DNA from 2 places in the Variovorax pasteuri genome. Region 1 is predicted to be linked to the other one. Evidence: riboswitches for the same ligand, from Rfam matches in the RefSeq annotation. Region 1 holds a riboswitch; the other holds the start of a gene.
What was found. A riboswitch is a leader RNA that binds a small molecule or an ion and turns the genes downstream of it on or off. The one in region 1 is predicted to bind S-adenosylhomocysteine.

Region 1 (7,842 bases):
GCGTTGATCTCGTCGATGTACGCCGTGGCCTGGTCACTCAAGAGCGACTGCGCCACGCTCACGCTGCGCGAGGCGTCGGGCACGTAGACCACGGGGCCTTCGTAGTGCGGCGCAATCTTCACGGCCGTGTGCACGCGGCTGGTGGTGGCGCCGCCGATCATGAGCGGGATCTTCTTGATGCGGAAATGGTCGTCGCGCTGCATCTCGCCGGCCACGTACTGCATCTCTTCGAGGCTGGGCGTGATCAGGCCCGACAGGCCCACGATGTCGGCGCCCTCGACCTTGGCGCGCGCCAGGATCTCGTGGCACGGGACCATCACGCCCATGTTCACCACTTCGAAGTTGTTGCACTGGAGCACGACGGTGACGATGTTCTTGCCGATGTCGTGCACGTCGCCCTTGACGGTGGCGATGATGATCTTGCCCTTGGTGCGCACGTCGCGGCCCGCCGCCTCGTCGCGCAGCTTTTCTTCCTCGATGTAGGGCAGCAGGTGGGCCACGGCCGACTTCATGACGCGCGCCGACTTGACCACCTGCGGCAGGAACATCTTGCCGGCGCCGAACAGGTCGCCCACGATGTTCATGCCGTCCATGAGCGGCCCTTCGATCACGTGCAGCGGACGACCGCCCGTCGCCAGGATCTGCTGGTAGGCCTCCTCGGTGTCTTCCACGATGAAGTCGGTGATGCCGTGCACCATGGCGTGCGACAGCCGCTGGTTGACGTGCACCGGGCTCTCGGGCGTGCCGCGCCATTCGAGGCGCTTGCTTTCGTCCTTGGCGCCGCTCTTGGCGGTTTCGGCCACTTCGACGAGGCGTTCGCCGGCGTCCGGGCGGCGGTTGAGCACCACGTCTTCCACGCGCTCGCGCAGCGTGGGCTCCAGGTCGTCGTACACGCCCACCATGCCCGCGTTGACGATGCCCATGTCCATGCCCGCCTGGATGGCGTGGTACAGGAACACGGTGTGGATGGCCTCGCGCATCGGGTCGTTGCCGCGAAAGCTGAAGCTCACGTTGCTCACGCCGCCCGACACCTTGGCACCCGGCAGGTTCTGCTTGATCCAGCGTACCGCGTTGATGAAGTCGACCGCATAGTTGTCGTGCTCCTCGATCCCGGTGGCAATGGCGAAGATGTTGGGGTCGAAGATGATGTCTTCCGGCGGGAAGCCCACCTCGTCCACCAGGATGCGGTAGGCCCGCTCGCAGATCTCGATCTTGCGCGCGAAGGTGTCGGCCTGGCCCTTCTCGTCGAAGGCCATGACCACCGCGGCGGCGCCGTAGCGGCGCACCAGCTTGGCCTCGTGCTTGAACTTGTCGACCCCCTCCTTCATGGAGATGGAGTTGACGATGCCCTTGCCCTGGATGCAGCGCAGGCCGGCCTCGATCACGTCCCACTTCGAGCTGTCGACCATCACCGGCACGCGCGCGATGTCGGGCTCGCTGGCAATCAGGTTCAGGAAGCGGACCATGGCGGCCTTGCTGTCGAGCATGGCCTCGTCCATGTTGATGTCGATCACCTGGGCGCCGTTCTCGACCTGCTGGCGCGCGACGGCCAGGGCCTCTTCGAACTGGCCGTTCAGGATCATCCGCGCGAACGCCTTGGAGCCGGTGACGTTGGTACGCTCGCCGATGTTGACGAACAGCGTGCCCTCGCCGATGGCGACCGGTTCGAGACCGGACAGCTTCATGGGCGGGGGCGCCAGGGGCGCGGAATCGGGGGTAGCTGGAGCGGAAATCTGGGACATGGCCTCACCTGCGGAAGAGTCGAACAGGCGAGCGTCGTTGTCGCCCCAAGCCTGACGGCCGGCCTGTGAGGCCCACCGCTGCAACGCTCCTTGGGAAGGGCCGCATTTTAGGGCGATTCGAATGGGGCCGGGGAAAACCCCAGTTCCCGACTTCGCCCGCGTCCACCCTGTTCAAAGACACCGGGCGCCTGCGGCTGAGCGCTGCCTTGGCCATGCGCGCTGCCGGCCGCGAAAGCCGGCCCCCGATGGCGGCTAAGTAAGCGCAGGCTTACGCTGGTTGTGGCTCGCCCATTGCCGACGCCGGAAGGCCGAACACCCGGTCGAAGGCCCAGTTGAAGACGAAGGTGTAGACCAGGAAGAACACCACCAGGCCCAGGTCCATCACCAGCGCCTGCCAGAGCGACACGCCCAGGCCCCAGGCGAACATCGGCACCAGGAAGGCGATCAGCCCGCCCTCGAAGCCGATGGCGTGGGCGATGCGGCGGCGCACGCTGCGCCCGCGCACGGCCTGGCGCGATTCCCAGCGCTCGAACAGCGCATTGAAGACCAGGTTCCAGATCACCGCGATGACCGAGGCGCCCACCGCCAGCATGCCCGAATGGCCGAGCCCGGCGTCCGTCATCAAGGCCAGCCCCGCGCTGGCCGCGACGATGGCGATGCCCTCATAAAGGCTGATGTAGACGATGCGACGTTGAATGCCCTGCATGACTTCTTCTCTTGGTTCGTGACTGCGATGACTGGACTTTATGTGTCATTCGCTGATATAAAAAGTTAACTTGTTTCAGTTTTATTGATAGATCTAGCGCCATGGCTTTCTCCAGCGACAACGTCGAGGTCTTCCTGGCCGTGATCGACCACGGCTCCTTCTCGGCCGCGGCGCGGGCGCTGCGCAAGGTGCCGTCGGCCGTGAGCATGGCCATCGCCAACCTGGAGGCCGAGCTCGACCTGCCGCTGTTCGACCGCAGCGGCCGCGAGCCCCAGCCCACCCCCGCCGCACGCTCCCTGGAGCCCCAGGCGCGACTGCTGGCCTCCCAGTTGCGGCAGTTGCAGGTGCAGGCGCTGGCGCTCACGCAGGGGCTGGAAGACCGGCTCACGCTGGCCATCGCGCCCGAGCTGCTGGCCGCCCCCTGGAGCGGCCCGTTGGCCGAGCTGGCACGCGAGCATCCGCTGCTGCAGGTCGAGGTGCTGGCCGCGCCGCAGGCCGATGCGCTGGCGCTGCTGCACAGCGGCCGCGCGCAGCTGGCCCTGGTGTTCGAGCGCCCCAGCCTGGACGGCCGCGAAGGCTTTCAGGAGGTGGGCAGCGACCTGATGGTGGCGGTCATCGCGCCCGACCACCCCGTGCTCGCCACCAACGGCGGCCGGCTGCGCGAGGACCACCTGACGAACACCCGGCAGATCGTCGTGGCCGGGCGCGACCTGACTACCAGCGACCCGCGCTTCGTGTTCGCGCGCCACGTCTGGCGCACCGACAACGCGCTGGCCGCGCTGAGCCTGATTACCGCCGGGCTGGGCTGGGGCTGGCTGCAGCGCAACTTCGCCAAGCCGCACGTGGCGGCCGGCGCGCTGATCGAGATTCCGTTCGAGAACCTCAGCAATGGGCTGGACCTGTGGGTCGACGTGGTGTGGTCGCGCGAGCGGCCGCTCGGGCTGGGCGCGCAGCGCTTCGTGGCGCTGATTGCACGCAACCGCCAGGTGGCGGGGGAGTGCGGCGTGAAGACCGGCGGGCTCTAGCGCCCGGGTGCGTCACCGGCCGTGGCCGCCGCCATGGCCCCCGCCGTGCCCGCCGTGCCCGCCGTGCCCGCCGCCACCATGGCCTCCGCCTCCCGGCCCGCCACCGTGCGGGCGCCCGCCGCCGCCACCCGGGTGGGGCCTGCCCGGCGGCGGTCCGGGGCGAAAGCCCGGCTGCGGCCGGGGCGGCCTGAACCCGGGGTCGTTCGGCGGGCGAAACCCCGGCGCCGGCGGGGGACGAAAGCCCGGCGCTGGCGGCGGGCGGAAGCCCGGGCCCGGTGGCCGGAAGCCCGGCCCGGGCTGCCACGGATGCGGCTGCCAGCCCGGCCTGACCGGCGGCGGCGGACGCCAGCCCGCCACCGGCGGCGGTGGCCGGTTCCCCCACCAGCGCCGGTCGCCGTACCAGGGCCGGTCGCGGTAGTGGTTGGCCCAGTAGCTGCCGATCGCAAAGCCGACGATCGGCACGCCGATCACCGCGCCGTAGGTGGCAAGCGGCACGCGTTGGTCCTGGTAGGCGTAGTCGAGGCTGCGCGACCAGACCCAGCCGCGCCCGCCGTCGGGCAGCACCACGTCGCACCAGCCGTAGCCATTGGTGCAGCCGACCACCTCGAGCGGCTGGCCCGGCGCCAGCCGCGCCACCAGCGGATAGTCGCCCGACGGGCCGGCGCGCAGGTTGACGGCGCCACGCGTGAAGGCCTGCTGCGCCTGCGCCGCGAGGGGAAGGACCACGGCAACCGCGCCGATGCCGATCCAGCGATAGGTGTTCCGGTTCATGAAAAGCTCCTTGCGCCCAGCCTAGGCGCACCGCCAAAACCCGTCAATCAGCCCAAAACTCTTATTCGCGAAACACCGAGGAACCGGCTTCGCCGGGCCTCAGGTGTTGCCCCCGGCAGGGGGAAGGAGCAGCGACACGAAGTGCGCGAAGCCTGGGGGCGAGCCAGTTTCAGGCGGCTTCGCGGTAGAAGCCGGCGCTGTTGCTGCCCAGCGCGCGGCCCGACACCGGCGCCACGGCCTTGCCGATCGCCGCGATGTGGTCCGGCGTGGTGCCGCAGCAGCCGCCCACGATGTTCACCAGCCCCGCGGCCGCGAACTCGTGCAGCAGGCGCGAGGTGACGTCGGGCGTCTCGTCGAAGCCGGTGTCGCTCATGGGGTTGGGCAGGCCCGCGTTCGGGTAACAGCTGATGAAGGTGTCGCCCGCCACGCGCGCCAGTTCCTGGATGTACGGGCGCATCAGCGCGGCCCCCAGCGCACAGTTCAGGCCGATGGCCAGCGGCTGCGAATGGCGCACGCTGTGCCAGAAGGCGGTGACGGTCTGCCCGCTCAGGATGCGGCCCGAGGCGTCGGTCACGGTGCCGCTGATGATCAGCGGCAGGCGCTGCCCGCTGTTGTCGAAATACTCGTCCACCGCGAACAGCGCGGCCTTGGCGTTGAGCGTGTCGAAGATGGTCTCGACCAGGATCACGTCGGCGCCGCCTTCGACCAGCGCTTCGGTCTGCTCGTAGTAGGCCGCCCGCAGCGATTCGAAGTCGACATTGCGCGCGCCGGGATCGTTCACGTCGGGGCTGATGCTCGCCGTCTTGGGCGTGGGCCCGAGGGCGCCGGCGACGAAGCGCGGCTTGTCGGGCGTGCTGAACTTGTCGCAGGCCGCGCGCGCGAGCTTGGCGGACTCGAGGTTCATCTCGCGCGCCAGGTGCGCCATCTTGTAGTCCTCCTGCGCGATGGTGGTCGCGCCGAAGGTGTTGGTCTCGATCAGGTCGGCGCCGGCGGCCAGGTAGGCCTCGTGGATGTCGCGGATCACGTCGGGGCGCGTGAGCGAGAGCAGCTCGTTGTTGCCCTTCACGTCGCGCTCGAAGTCCTTGAAGCGCTCGCCGCGGTACTGCGCCTCGGTGAGCTTGAAGCGCTGGATCATCGTTCCCATGGCGCCGTCGAGGATGGCGATGCGCTTTTCGAGGATGCCGGCAAGTGCCTGGCCGCGGGTGTAGACGATGGGCTTCTTCATACCCCCGATTGTAGGAAGCGGCCCATGGCCTCACTCCGGGTCGGGCCGGTGGGCGCCCCAGGCGGCCAGCCCGGCAAACAGCGACGCCAGGCCCGCGCACAGAAAAACGGCCGGCAGTCCCAGCCAGGCGGCGACCAGGCCACCGGCCAACGCCGAGACACCCATGGCTGCATCGAAGAAGCCGTCGTAGAGGCCAATGGCCATGCCCCGGCTGGCGGCAGGCACGCGGCGAAGCGCCGGCAAGGCCAGCAGCGGATAGACCATCGAGAAGCCGAAGCCGCACAAGGCCGCGCCCGCCAACGCCACCGCCGGCACCGGCGCGATCCCGAGCAGGCCGAGCCCGAGCGCTTCGGCGCCCAAGGCCGCCAGAACGGCGGACGGACCTTGGGCCCGGTCGACCGAGGCGCCGAAGAGCAGGCGTGCCGCGACGTGGGCCGTGCCGAAGGCCGTGAGCGCAAAAGCGCCCCCCGGCCAGCCGTGCGCCCCGTAGGCCAGCACGACAAAGGAGGACACGGCGGCCAGACCGACCGCCGAAAGCCCCAATGCCAATCCCGGCCGCCAGATCCGGCGCAACATCCGTGCGGCAGTCATCGCAGCTCCCGCGGCAGCGTGGGCGGCTTCGGCTGGGGCAACGACGGCAGCCACGATCATCCCCACCAGGGGCACGACAGCGGCGGCTGTCGCCACCGCGGCAAAGCCGAAGGCGCGATCAATGGCCGCTCCCACCGCGGCACCGGCCGCAAGGCCCGCAAACATGGCGAGCCCGATCCAGGACATCGCGCGACCGGCGTTCGCCATGCCTGCACGGCCGATGGCCCAGGCCGCACCGCCGGTGATGACCAGGCCCTCCCCCACGCCCGTCAGCAAACGCCCGGCAACCAGCATGCCCAGGCCGCCCGAAGCCCCCAGCGGCAGCAACGCCGACAAGCCGTAGACGATGCCGCAGCCCGCCATGGCCGACAGGCCGATCAGCACCGTGTGCCGGCCACCGTGCCGATCGGTCATGGCACCCGCCCAGGGCCGGGACAACAGGGAGGCGGCGGACTGAGCCCCCATCACCCAGCCCACGGTGACCATGTCGAAGCCCAACCCGTCATGGACCCGACCCGGCAATACCGGCAGCGCGAGACCCATGGCAAGCAGGCCGAGGAGGACCGTGGCGGCAACCGCCAGCATGGCCTGCCGGTCACGGATGTGAAAGGCGGATGGCGGGGTATTCGAAGACGGGACGGTCATCGGGCTTCCTTCAAAGGCGCAAACCCAAAGCGTAAATTCGTCCTCAATGACTGAGGAGAGGGCTCGGCGTACACACAGAAAGGACAGAAAATCCTGAATCGACAAGGAGCCGTCCATGGAAGGACTGACAGGATTTGCCGCTTTCGTTCACGCCGCCGAGCAGCGCAGCTATGTCGTCGCGGGCCGGATCCTGGGCATTTCAGCCTCCGCCGTGTCCAAGAGTGTGGCCCGCCTGGAAGAGCGGCTGGGTGTGCGTCTTCTGCACCGCACGACGCGCAGCATCGGTCTGACTGAGGAAGGTACGCTGCTCTATGAGCGCTGCAAACGCGTGCTCGACGAACTGTGGGATGCCGAAGCCACGCTGATGCACAGCCGGGAGCGGCCGCGCGGTCGGCTGCGGGTGAACCTGCCGCACGTGGTCGGCCATCACCTGCTGATGGCGCAACTGCCGGAATTCACCGCCCGCTTTCCCGAAATCGAACTGGACATCGACTTCGAAGATCAGGTGGTCGACATCGTCGGCGGCGGCCTTGACGTGGCGGTGCGCAGCGGACACCTGCCCGACACTCGGCTGATCGCGCGCCCGATCGGCGAGCAGCATTTCGTGGTTTGCGGCAGCCCGGCCTACTTCGCGCACCGCGGCCGGCCCGCTGCGCCCAACGACCTGGAAAGACATGCCTGCATCCGCTTCAAGTACCCCTCGAGCGGCCGGCTCGCGTCCTGGGCCTTCGCACCGCCGCACAGCGAGATGCTCCTGCCCGCAAGCCTGGTCTTCAACAATACCGACGCCGGATTGGCAGCGGCCGTGCACGGGCTCGGGCTGGCCCACCTGCCTGTCTACGTGGCCGCACCCCGGATCGCCACCGGCGAACTCCAGCCGGTGTTGACGACCTTCATGGTTCCGTTCGGTTCGCTCTGGCTGGTCTGGCCGTCCAACCGGCAGCTCTCGCCCAAGGTCCGAGCCTTCGTGGATTTCGTGCTGGAGAAACTGCAGGCGCAGCCACGCGCTTTCCAGCGTGTGGAGGAAAGCGCCCCGCCCTCCCCCGCTGCAGCGGCCTAGTTCCCGTGACGCGGATGCTCGACAAACTCGAGCACCGCTTCGATCATTCGCCGCACATGCGGCTTCACGCCCGCAGC
Region 2 (7,842 bases), on a different contig from region 1:
TGCCGGACGCCTGGCAGGGCGCGCTGCTGGTCCAGCCGTTGGCCGGGCTGATGGACATTCCGGCGCGGCTGTATTTCGGGCAGCTGAGCGGCTGGCATGCGCTGGGCGGGTTGGGGCTGCAGTGCTTCTGGACCGTCGCGCTGGTCGCGGCGGGGCGATTCGCCATGGGTCGCACCATGCGCAGTCTTCAGATTCAAGGGGGCTGAAGTGGCGCCTGTACTAAACGCAATGCGGAGCAACTGATGGGCACGCTCCCCCTTTTCTTCAGGCTGGTCCGGGCCTCCATTGGCGGCCAGGCGCGCTACCCGGCTTCAGCGCTGATGCTGACGCTGGGCCAGTTCCTGGGGACCGGCATCGAAGTGGTCGCCGTGTGGGCGCTGTTCCACCGTTTCGGCGAAGTGCAGGGCTGGACCCTCGGCGAGGTGGCCGTGTTCTACGGGCTGGTGAACTGCATGTTCGCCATTGCCGATGCGCTGGGGCGCGGCTTCGACGTGCTCGGCACCGAGTTCCTTCGCACTGGCGCGTTCGACCGGCTGCTGCTGCGTCCGCGTCCGCTGGCGCTGCAACTGATGGGCAACGACTTCCGCATCAGCCGCGCGGGCCGGCTGCTGCAGGGCGTGGCGGTGATGGCCTTCGGCACGGTGCAGGCGGGCGTGGTGTGGTCACCCGGCGCGGTGGCCATCGCGCTGTTTGCGCTGGCCGGGGGCGTGGCGTTGTTCCTCGGCATCCTGGTGCTGCAGGGCACGTTGTCGTTCTGGACCGTGGAGAGCCTGGAGATCGCCAACGTGCTCACCTACGGCGGCGTGCAGGCGGCGCAGTACCCGCTCGCGCTGTACGCGCAGTGGTTTCGCCGCGTGCTGACCTTCATCGTGCCGCTGGCCTGCGTGGCCTATTACCCGGTGCTGGCGATCCTGGGCAAGGCCGATCCGCTGGGGGCGCCCGGGTGGGTGGGCTGGGTGTCGCCGCTCGCGGGATTCGTGTTTCTCGCGGCGGCTTTCGGGGCGTGGCGCTTCGGGTTGCGCCACTACGCGTCAACGGGGAGCTGAGCCCCGTCAGTCGCTGTCAGCCGGCGTTCTGCAACGCCAACCCCGCATGCTCGCGCAGCGGATGGAAGTGGATCTTCGGAAACCGCTCCTGCGCCAGCCGCACGTCGTACGGCGAGGTGCACAGGAAGGCCAGCGTGTCTGCCGCGTCCTTGGCCATGCGCACCGGGTAGGCGTTGACGAACTCGCGCAGCTCGGCCGGGGTGTCGGCCGTGATCCAGCGCGCGCCCGTGTACTGGCAGCCTTCGAGCCGCACGTCGGCGTCGTATTCGGCCTTCAGGCGGTGCTGCACCACTTCGAACTGCAGTTGCCCGACGGCACCCAGCAGCATCGGGCCTCCGACCTCGGGGCGGAACACCTGGATCGCGCCCTCTTCACCGAGCTGGGCCAGGCCCTGCTGCAGCTGCTTGGTGCGCAGCGGGTTCTTCAGGATCACGGTCATGAACAGCTCGGGCGCAAAGAAGGGCAGTCCGGTGAACTGCAGGCTCGCGCCGTCGGTGATGGTGTCGCCCAGCTGCACGCCGCCGTGCGTGGTGAAGCCCACGATGTCGCCCGCGTAGGCCTCTTCCACCGCCTCGCGGCGCTGGCTCATGAAGGTCACCACGCTGGTGGGCCGAAGCTCCTTCGAGGTGCGCTGCACCTTGAGCTTCATGCCCGGCGTGTACTTGCCCGAGGCCATGCGCACGAAGGCGATGCGGTCGCGGTGGTTGGCGTCCATGTTGGCCTGCACCTTGAAGACCACGCCCGCGAAGTCCTTGTCCTCGGGCTGGATCTCTTTCACCACCGGCTGGCGGTTGACCACCGTGGTGCTGGTGCGCGACTGCGGCGAAGGCGCCAGGTCGACCAGTGCGTCCAGCACTTCCATCACACCGAAGTTGTTCACGCCGGAACCGAAGAACACGGGGGTCTGCTTGCCGGCCAGGAAGGCCTCGCGGTCCCAGCTGGGCGAGGCGCCGGTGGCCAGCTCCATGCTGTCCATGGCGCTCTCGAAGTCGGCGCCGAAGCGCTTGGTCAGCGTGTCGCGGTCGGTCAGCGGAATGGTCTCGAAGTCGTGCGGCAGCCGTTCGCTGCCCGACTCGAACACCGTCATGGTGTGCGTGCGCAGGTTCATGATCCCGCGGAAGCTCTTGCCCTGGCCCACGGGCCAGGTCATGGGCACGCAGGGCATGCCGAGTTCGCGCTCCACTTCGTCCAGGATGTCCAGCGGCTCGCGCACTTCGCGGTCCATCTTGTTGACGAAGGTGATGATGGGCGTGTCGCGCTGGCGGCAGACCTCGATGAGACGGCGCGTCTGCGCTTCCACGCCGTTGGCCGCGTCGATCACCATCAGCGCCGAGTCGACGGCGGTGAGCACGCGGTAGGTGTCTTCCGAGAAGTCCTTGTGGCCGGGCGTGTCGAGCAGGTTGATGACGTGGTCGCGGTACAGCATCTGCATGACCGACGAGGCCACCGAGATGCCGCGCTGCTTTTCGATTTCCATCCAGTCGGAGGTGGCATGGCGCGAGGCCTTGCGCGCCTTCACCGAGCCGGCGATCTGGATCGCGCCGGAGAAAAGCAGCAGCTTTTCGGTCAGCGTGGTCTTGCCGGCGTCAGGGTGGGAAATGATCGCGAAGGTGCGACGGCGGCGGGTTTCGGCAAGAAAAGACAAGGTGGGCAATCTGCGGGGGAATGCCGCGATTTTAGAAGGGCGGGAGTTTCCGTCCGTCGAACCGAGGCAAAGCAGTCCGGGCGACCGGCTCAGGCGTCCAGGTGCCGCGCCGTGTGCGCGGCAATGGCGTCGACGATCTGCGGCCACATCGGAATCGGCAGCGCATGGCCCATGCGCGGAATGCGCAGCAGCGTTGCGCCGGGAATCGCATCGGCCACGTCGACGCCGCAGGCCACCGGCACCAGCGGGTCGGCCTCGCCGTGGATCACCAGCGTGGGCACCTGCACGTCGTGCAGCGCGGGCTTGCGGTTGCCCGAGGCCAGGATGGCCGCGAACTGGCGCGCCACGCCGGGCGGGTTGAGCCCGCGCAGGAACACGAGCTGGGCCCGCTCGGTGTCGCGCGCCTCGTCGAGCGGAAAGTCCGCGGTCCCGCGCAGCACGCGCCACACCTTGGCGTAGTGCGGCAGGTAGGCCTCGAAGGTGGTCGGCGAGGGCGAGAACAGCACCGCCATCGCCTCGGGCGTGGGCGGCGGCAGGGCCGGGTTGCCGGTGGTCGACATGATGCTGGTGAACGACAGCATCCGATGCGCATGGTGAATGCACAGCTCCTGCCCGATGGCGCCGCCCATGGAGGCGCCCACGACGTGGGCGCGCGCGATGCCCAGCGCGTCGAGCAGCCCGACGCAGTCGCCGGCCATGTCGCGCAGGGTGTAGGGCACCTGCAGCGGCCGGCCGGCCATGGCCTGGTGCATCAGCAGCTGGATGTCGGGCACGCCGAGCTCGGTCAGGTAGCTCGAGTGACCGATGTCGCGGTTGTCGAAGCGGATCACGCGATGGCGGCCGGCTTCGGCGAGCCGCGCGCAGAACGCGTCGTCCCAGGCGACCATCTGGGCGCCGAGGCCCATGACCAGCAGCAGCGGCGTGGCGGCCGGGTCGCCGAAGCTGTCCCAGGCGAGTTCGATGCCGTTGACGCGCGTGCGCCGCTCGATGGGCGGCGGGGCTGCTGCCGGGGGCATGGCGGCGGGTTCCGGCTTACTTGCGCTGCAGCAGCTTGGTCACTTCGTCTACGTTGGACTGGATGCGCTGGCGCACCACGTCGAACGCGTCGGCCTGCGACTTGGCCGCGAGGTTGGCGAGTTCCTTGATGTCGTCGATGGCGCGCTGGAACGACTGGCGGCCGAGTTCGTCGAGCTTGGCGAAGTTTTCCTTCGGGTCTTTGCCCGGCATGCCCTTGGCGACGCTCTGCCATTCGGTGATGGCGTGCTTGATCATCTCGGTCTGCCGCTGCACCACGGTCTGCAGGCCCTGGTAGGACTTTTCGTTGGCTTCCATGACCGCCTGCAGGTCCTTGCGGCCGCTGTCCAGCAGCTTGCCGGCGCCGCCGGTCAGGTTGAGGTTCTGCAGCCGGTCGGCCATGCCCTTCAGCGGATTGAGCATGTCCGCGGCGTTCGGCATCGCCTGCTTCGCGCCCGCGGTGCTCTCGCTGCTGGAGGGGGTCTTCTTGGCGGCGGCTTTCTTGGCAGTGGCCATGGTGCGCAATCTCCTGTGTCGGGTGAACGGATGGGTGGCTGGAACCTGCCTCGCGGCCGGAGTCCGACGCCACGATACGCCGCACAGGGCCGCCCGAGCCTGTCGCCCGGACAAAAAATCCTGCGGGGTTTCCCTCGGATGCGGGGCGCCTGCCCCGCGTGCCGGTTACATCGGCGGCGCGAAGCCGTTGCGCCCGGCCGTGACGCGCAGCGCCGTGGGCGTGCCGTTCTTTTCCTGCGCATTCACCATCACCTTGGCGCCGGGCACGAGCAGTGCGTCGGTGCCGGGGCGGAAGGTGACCACCGGAGCGTCGGGCGGCACGATGACGGTCTTTTCGCCGCCCTTGTAGGTCAGGCGCATCTGCTGCCCGCCGCGCACCGACTTCGGCGCCGCGGCCAGGTCGGCGACGGTGGCGTTGGTCATGGTGCTGTCGGGCAGCAGGTCCCACGGCCTGTGGCCTTCACCCGTGCCGCGCGCGGCCTCGGGGAACACCACCACTTCGATCGCCTTCTGCGTGCCGTCGGGCTGCGGCATGGCGGCGGTGCCGATGAAGCTGCCGCGCTTGATGTCGGACAGCTTGATGCGGTAGACCTCCGACACCGGCATGTCGGCCGGGCGTGCGAGGCTGACGACCTCGCCGCCGCGGTCCTGGACCACGAGGGTCTTGGCGTCGACGCGCACGATGGTGCCGCGGATGCGCACCGGGTCGGCGTTCTGCGCGGCGGCAAGGACCGGGACGCTGGCCGTGGCGACGAGGGCGGCTGCGGCAAGCAGGGCCGAGGGGATTCTGGAGTGCGTGAGCGACATGGGCGGGGGCTTCCGTGGTTGGGTGCGAGCCAATGTACGCCTGTGCGGCAGAACGCGCTTTCCGTGATGTGAGATACCCGAGCGATTGGCGGGCCGGGGCGCCGCGTCTACAATCCGCCGTTCCGAGGAGCGTTGCAGCGCCGTCAGGCGTGAGGCTCGGACCACATCGCAACCACGCTCATCCGCTGTTCTCGCGGTGAGTCCTTTTTCCGTCAGACCCCCGAACGCAGTGGCATCTTTCAAACCAGTTTTGGAGTTCTCATGAGCGCTGTTCTCAAGCCCACCCCCGTGTCCACCGCCGACCAGGCGATTGCCGACCTGTCCCTCGCCGCCTGGGGCCGCAAGGAAATCCGCATCGCGGAAACCGAAATGCCCGGCCTGATGGCCATCCGTGAAGAGTTCTCCAAGGCGCAGCCGCTCAAGGGCGCGCGCATCACGGGCTCGATCCACATGACCATCCAGACGGCCGTGCTGATCGAGACGCTGCAAGCCCTGGGCGCCGAAGTGCGCTGGGCCTCGTGCAACATCTTCTCGACGCAGGACCACGCCGCCGCCGCCATCGCCGCCGCCGGCACGCCGGTGTTCGCCATCAAGGGCGAGTCGCTCAAGGACTACTGGGACTACACCCACGCCATCTTCGACTTCGGCCCCAAGGGTTCGAAGGGCGAAGGCCCGAACATGATCCTGGACGACGGCGGCGACGCCACGCTGCTGATGCACCTGGGCCAGCGCGCCGAGAAGGACCTGGGCGTGCTCGCCAACCCGACCAGCGAAGAAGAACGCATCCTCTACGCCGCCATCAAGGCCAAGCTGGCCGTGGACAGCACCTGGTACACCCGCAAGGCCGCCGAGATCATCGGCGTGACCGAGGAAACGACCACCGGCGTGCACCGCCTGAACGAGATGTCGGCCAAGGGCACGCTGCAGTTCCGCGCCATCAACGTGAACGACTCGGTCACCAAGAGCAAGTTCGACAACCTGTACGGCTGCCGCGAATCGCTGGTGGACGGCATCAAGCGCGCGACCGACGTGATGATCGCCGGCAAGGTGGCTTGCGTGGCTGGCTACGGCGACGTGGGCAAGGGCTCGGCCCAGGCACTGCGCGCACTGAGCGCCCAGGTGTGGGTGACCGAGATCGACCCGATCAACGCCCTGCAGGCCGCCATGGAAGGCTACAAGGTCGTGACGATGGAATACGCCGCCGACAAGGCCGACATCTTCGTGACGACCACCGGCAACAAGGACGTCATCACGCACGACACCATGGCCGCCATGAAGGACCAGGCCATCGTCTGCAACATCGGCCACTTCGACAACGAGATCGACGTCGCGTCGATCGAGAAGTACGAGTGGGAAGAAATCAAGCCGCAGGTCGACCACGTCACCTTCCCGGACGGCAAGAAGATCATCCTGCTGGCCAAGGGCCGCCTGGTGAACCTGGGCTGCGGCACGGGCCACCCGAGCTTCGTGATGTCGTCGTCGTTCGCCAACCAGACCATCGCCCAGATCGAGCTGTTCACCAAGCCCGACGCCTATGAAGCCGGCAAGGTCTACGTGTTGCCCAAGCACCTCGACGAAAAGGTGGCTCGCCTGCACCTGAAGAAGGTCGGCGCCATGCTGACCGAGCTGACCGACGCGCAGGCCGCCTACATCGGCGTGAGCAAGAACGGCCCGTACAAGCCCGACACGTACCGGTATTGATCAGCGCAATGAAAAACCTCCGTGCTTCGCACTGCGGTGCGAGCTTGCTTGGGGCGGCCCGGCGCTTCGCTCATGCGCGCTGATCAACTGTTGGTAGAGCGCGGCATGGCCGCGTCGCGTTCGCAGGCCGTGCGGCTCATTGCCGGCGGCATGCGCTGGCGCGATGCGGGCACGAGCGACGCGTGGCGCCAGGTCGTCAAGAACAAGGACGAAGTGCCCGAATCGGCCGAGCTCGAGCTGGCCGATGCGGCCGAGGCCCGGTACGTGTCGCGCGGCGGGCTCAAGCTCGAAGGCGCGCTGGCGGTGAGCGGCGTCGACCCGGCCGGCAAGCTGTGCCTCGACGTGGGCCAGTCGACCGGCGGCTTCACCGATTGCCTGCTGCAGCGCGGCGCCGCGAAGGTGGTCGGCGTCGACGTCGGCCACGGGCAGCTGCATGCGAAGTTGCGCGAGGACGCGCGCGTGGTGGCCATCGAGGGTGTCAATGCGCGTGCGCTGTCGGCGGACGATCTGCATGAAGACGGTGACGAGGGCGCAGAGGCCGAGGCGTCCGAGCAGCCCGCCGATCCGCGTTTCGACCTGATCGTCGGCGACCTGTCGTTCATCTCGCTCACGCTGGTGCTGCCTGCCGTGGTCGAGTTCCTGGCCGACGACGGCCAGCTGCTGATGCTGGTCAAGCCGCAGTTCGAACTGCAGCCCGGCCAGGTCGGCAAGGGCGGCATCGTGCGCGACGAATCGATGTATCCGGTGGTCGAGAAGCGCCTGCACGACGCCTGCGAGGCGCTCGATCTGCGTGTGCTGCGCTGGTTCGACAGCCCGATCGCCGGGGGCGACGGCAACCGCGAGTTTTTCATTCATGCCGTGCGCGCTGCCAAGGCGAGCGACGGTTCCTAAGGAGACGCAGGTGCGCCTTCCGCTGAGTTTCGAATTCTTCCCGACCAAGACGCCCGAAGGCGCGGTCAAGCTGCGCGCCGCGCGCCAGCAGCTGTATGTGCGCAAGCCGCAGTTCTGCTCGGTCACCTACGGCGCCGGCGGCTCCACGCACCACGGCACCTTCGGTGCGGTGCAGGAGATCCTGTCCGAGGGCGTGGACGCCGCGAGCCACTTCTCGTGCAT

Region 2: another riboswitch for S-adenosylhomocysteine. It lies ahead of ahcY (adenosylhomocysteinase); the one in region 1 lies ahead of metH (methionine synthase).

The regions. Positions count from the first base shown of each region.
Region 1 is NZ_JBPJZS010000016.1:24,634-32,475, reverse strand. Features, by position in the region: gene metH (methionine synthase) at 1-1,685, opposite strand, end outside; S-adenosyl-L-homocysteine riboswitch at 1,765-1,840, opposite strand; gene ACSFBM_RS32785 (PACE efflux transporter) at 2,011-2,448, opposite strand; gene ACSFBM_RS32780 (LysR family transcriptional regulator) at 2,550-3,473, shown strand; gene ACSFBM_RS32775 (SH3 domain-containing protein) at 3,486-4,244, opposite strand; gene ACSFBM_RS32770 (homocysteine S-methyltransferase family protein) at 4,414-5,469, opposite strand; gene ACSFBM_RS32765 (MFS transporter) at 5,500-6,822, opposite strand; gene ACSFBM_RS32760 (LysR family transcriptional regulator) at 6,821-7,765, shown strand; gene hutG (N-formylglutamate deformylase) at 7,762-7,842, opposite strand, start outside.
Region 2 is NZ_JBPJZS010000003.1:91,189-99,030, forward strand. Features, by position in the region: gene ACSFBM_RS13890 (ABC transporter permease) at 1-206, shown strand, start outside; gene ACSFBM_RS13895 (ABC transporter permease) at 243-1,046, shown strand; gene ACSFBM_RS13900 (peptide chain release factor 3) at 1,063-2,691, opposite strand; gene ACSFBM_RS13905 (alpha/beta fold hydrolase) at 2,781-3,707, opposite strand; gene phaP (TIGR01841 family phasin) at 3,724-4,221, opposite strand; gene ACSFBM_RS13915 (hypothetical protein) at 4,387-5,028, opposite strand; S-adenosyl-L-homocysteine riboswitch at 5,147-5,215, shown strand; gene ahcY (adenosylhomocysteinase) at 5,290-6,729, shown strand; gene ACSFBM_RS13925 (TlyA family RNA methyltransferase) at 6,802-7,620, shown strand; gene metF (methylenetetrahydrofolate reductase [NAD(P)H]) at 7,631-7,842, shown strand, end outside.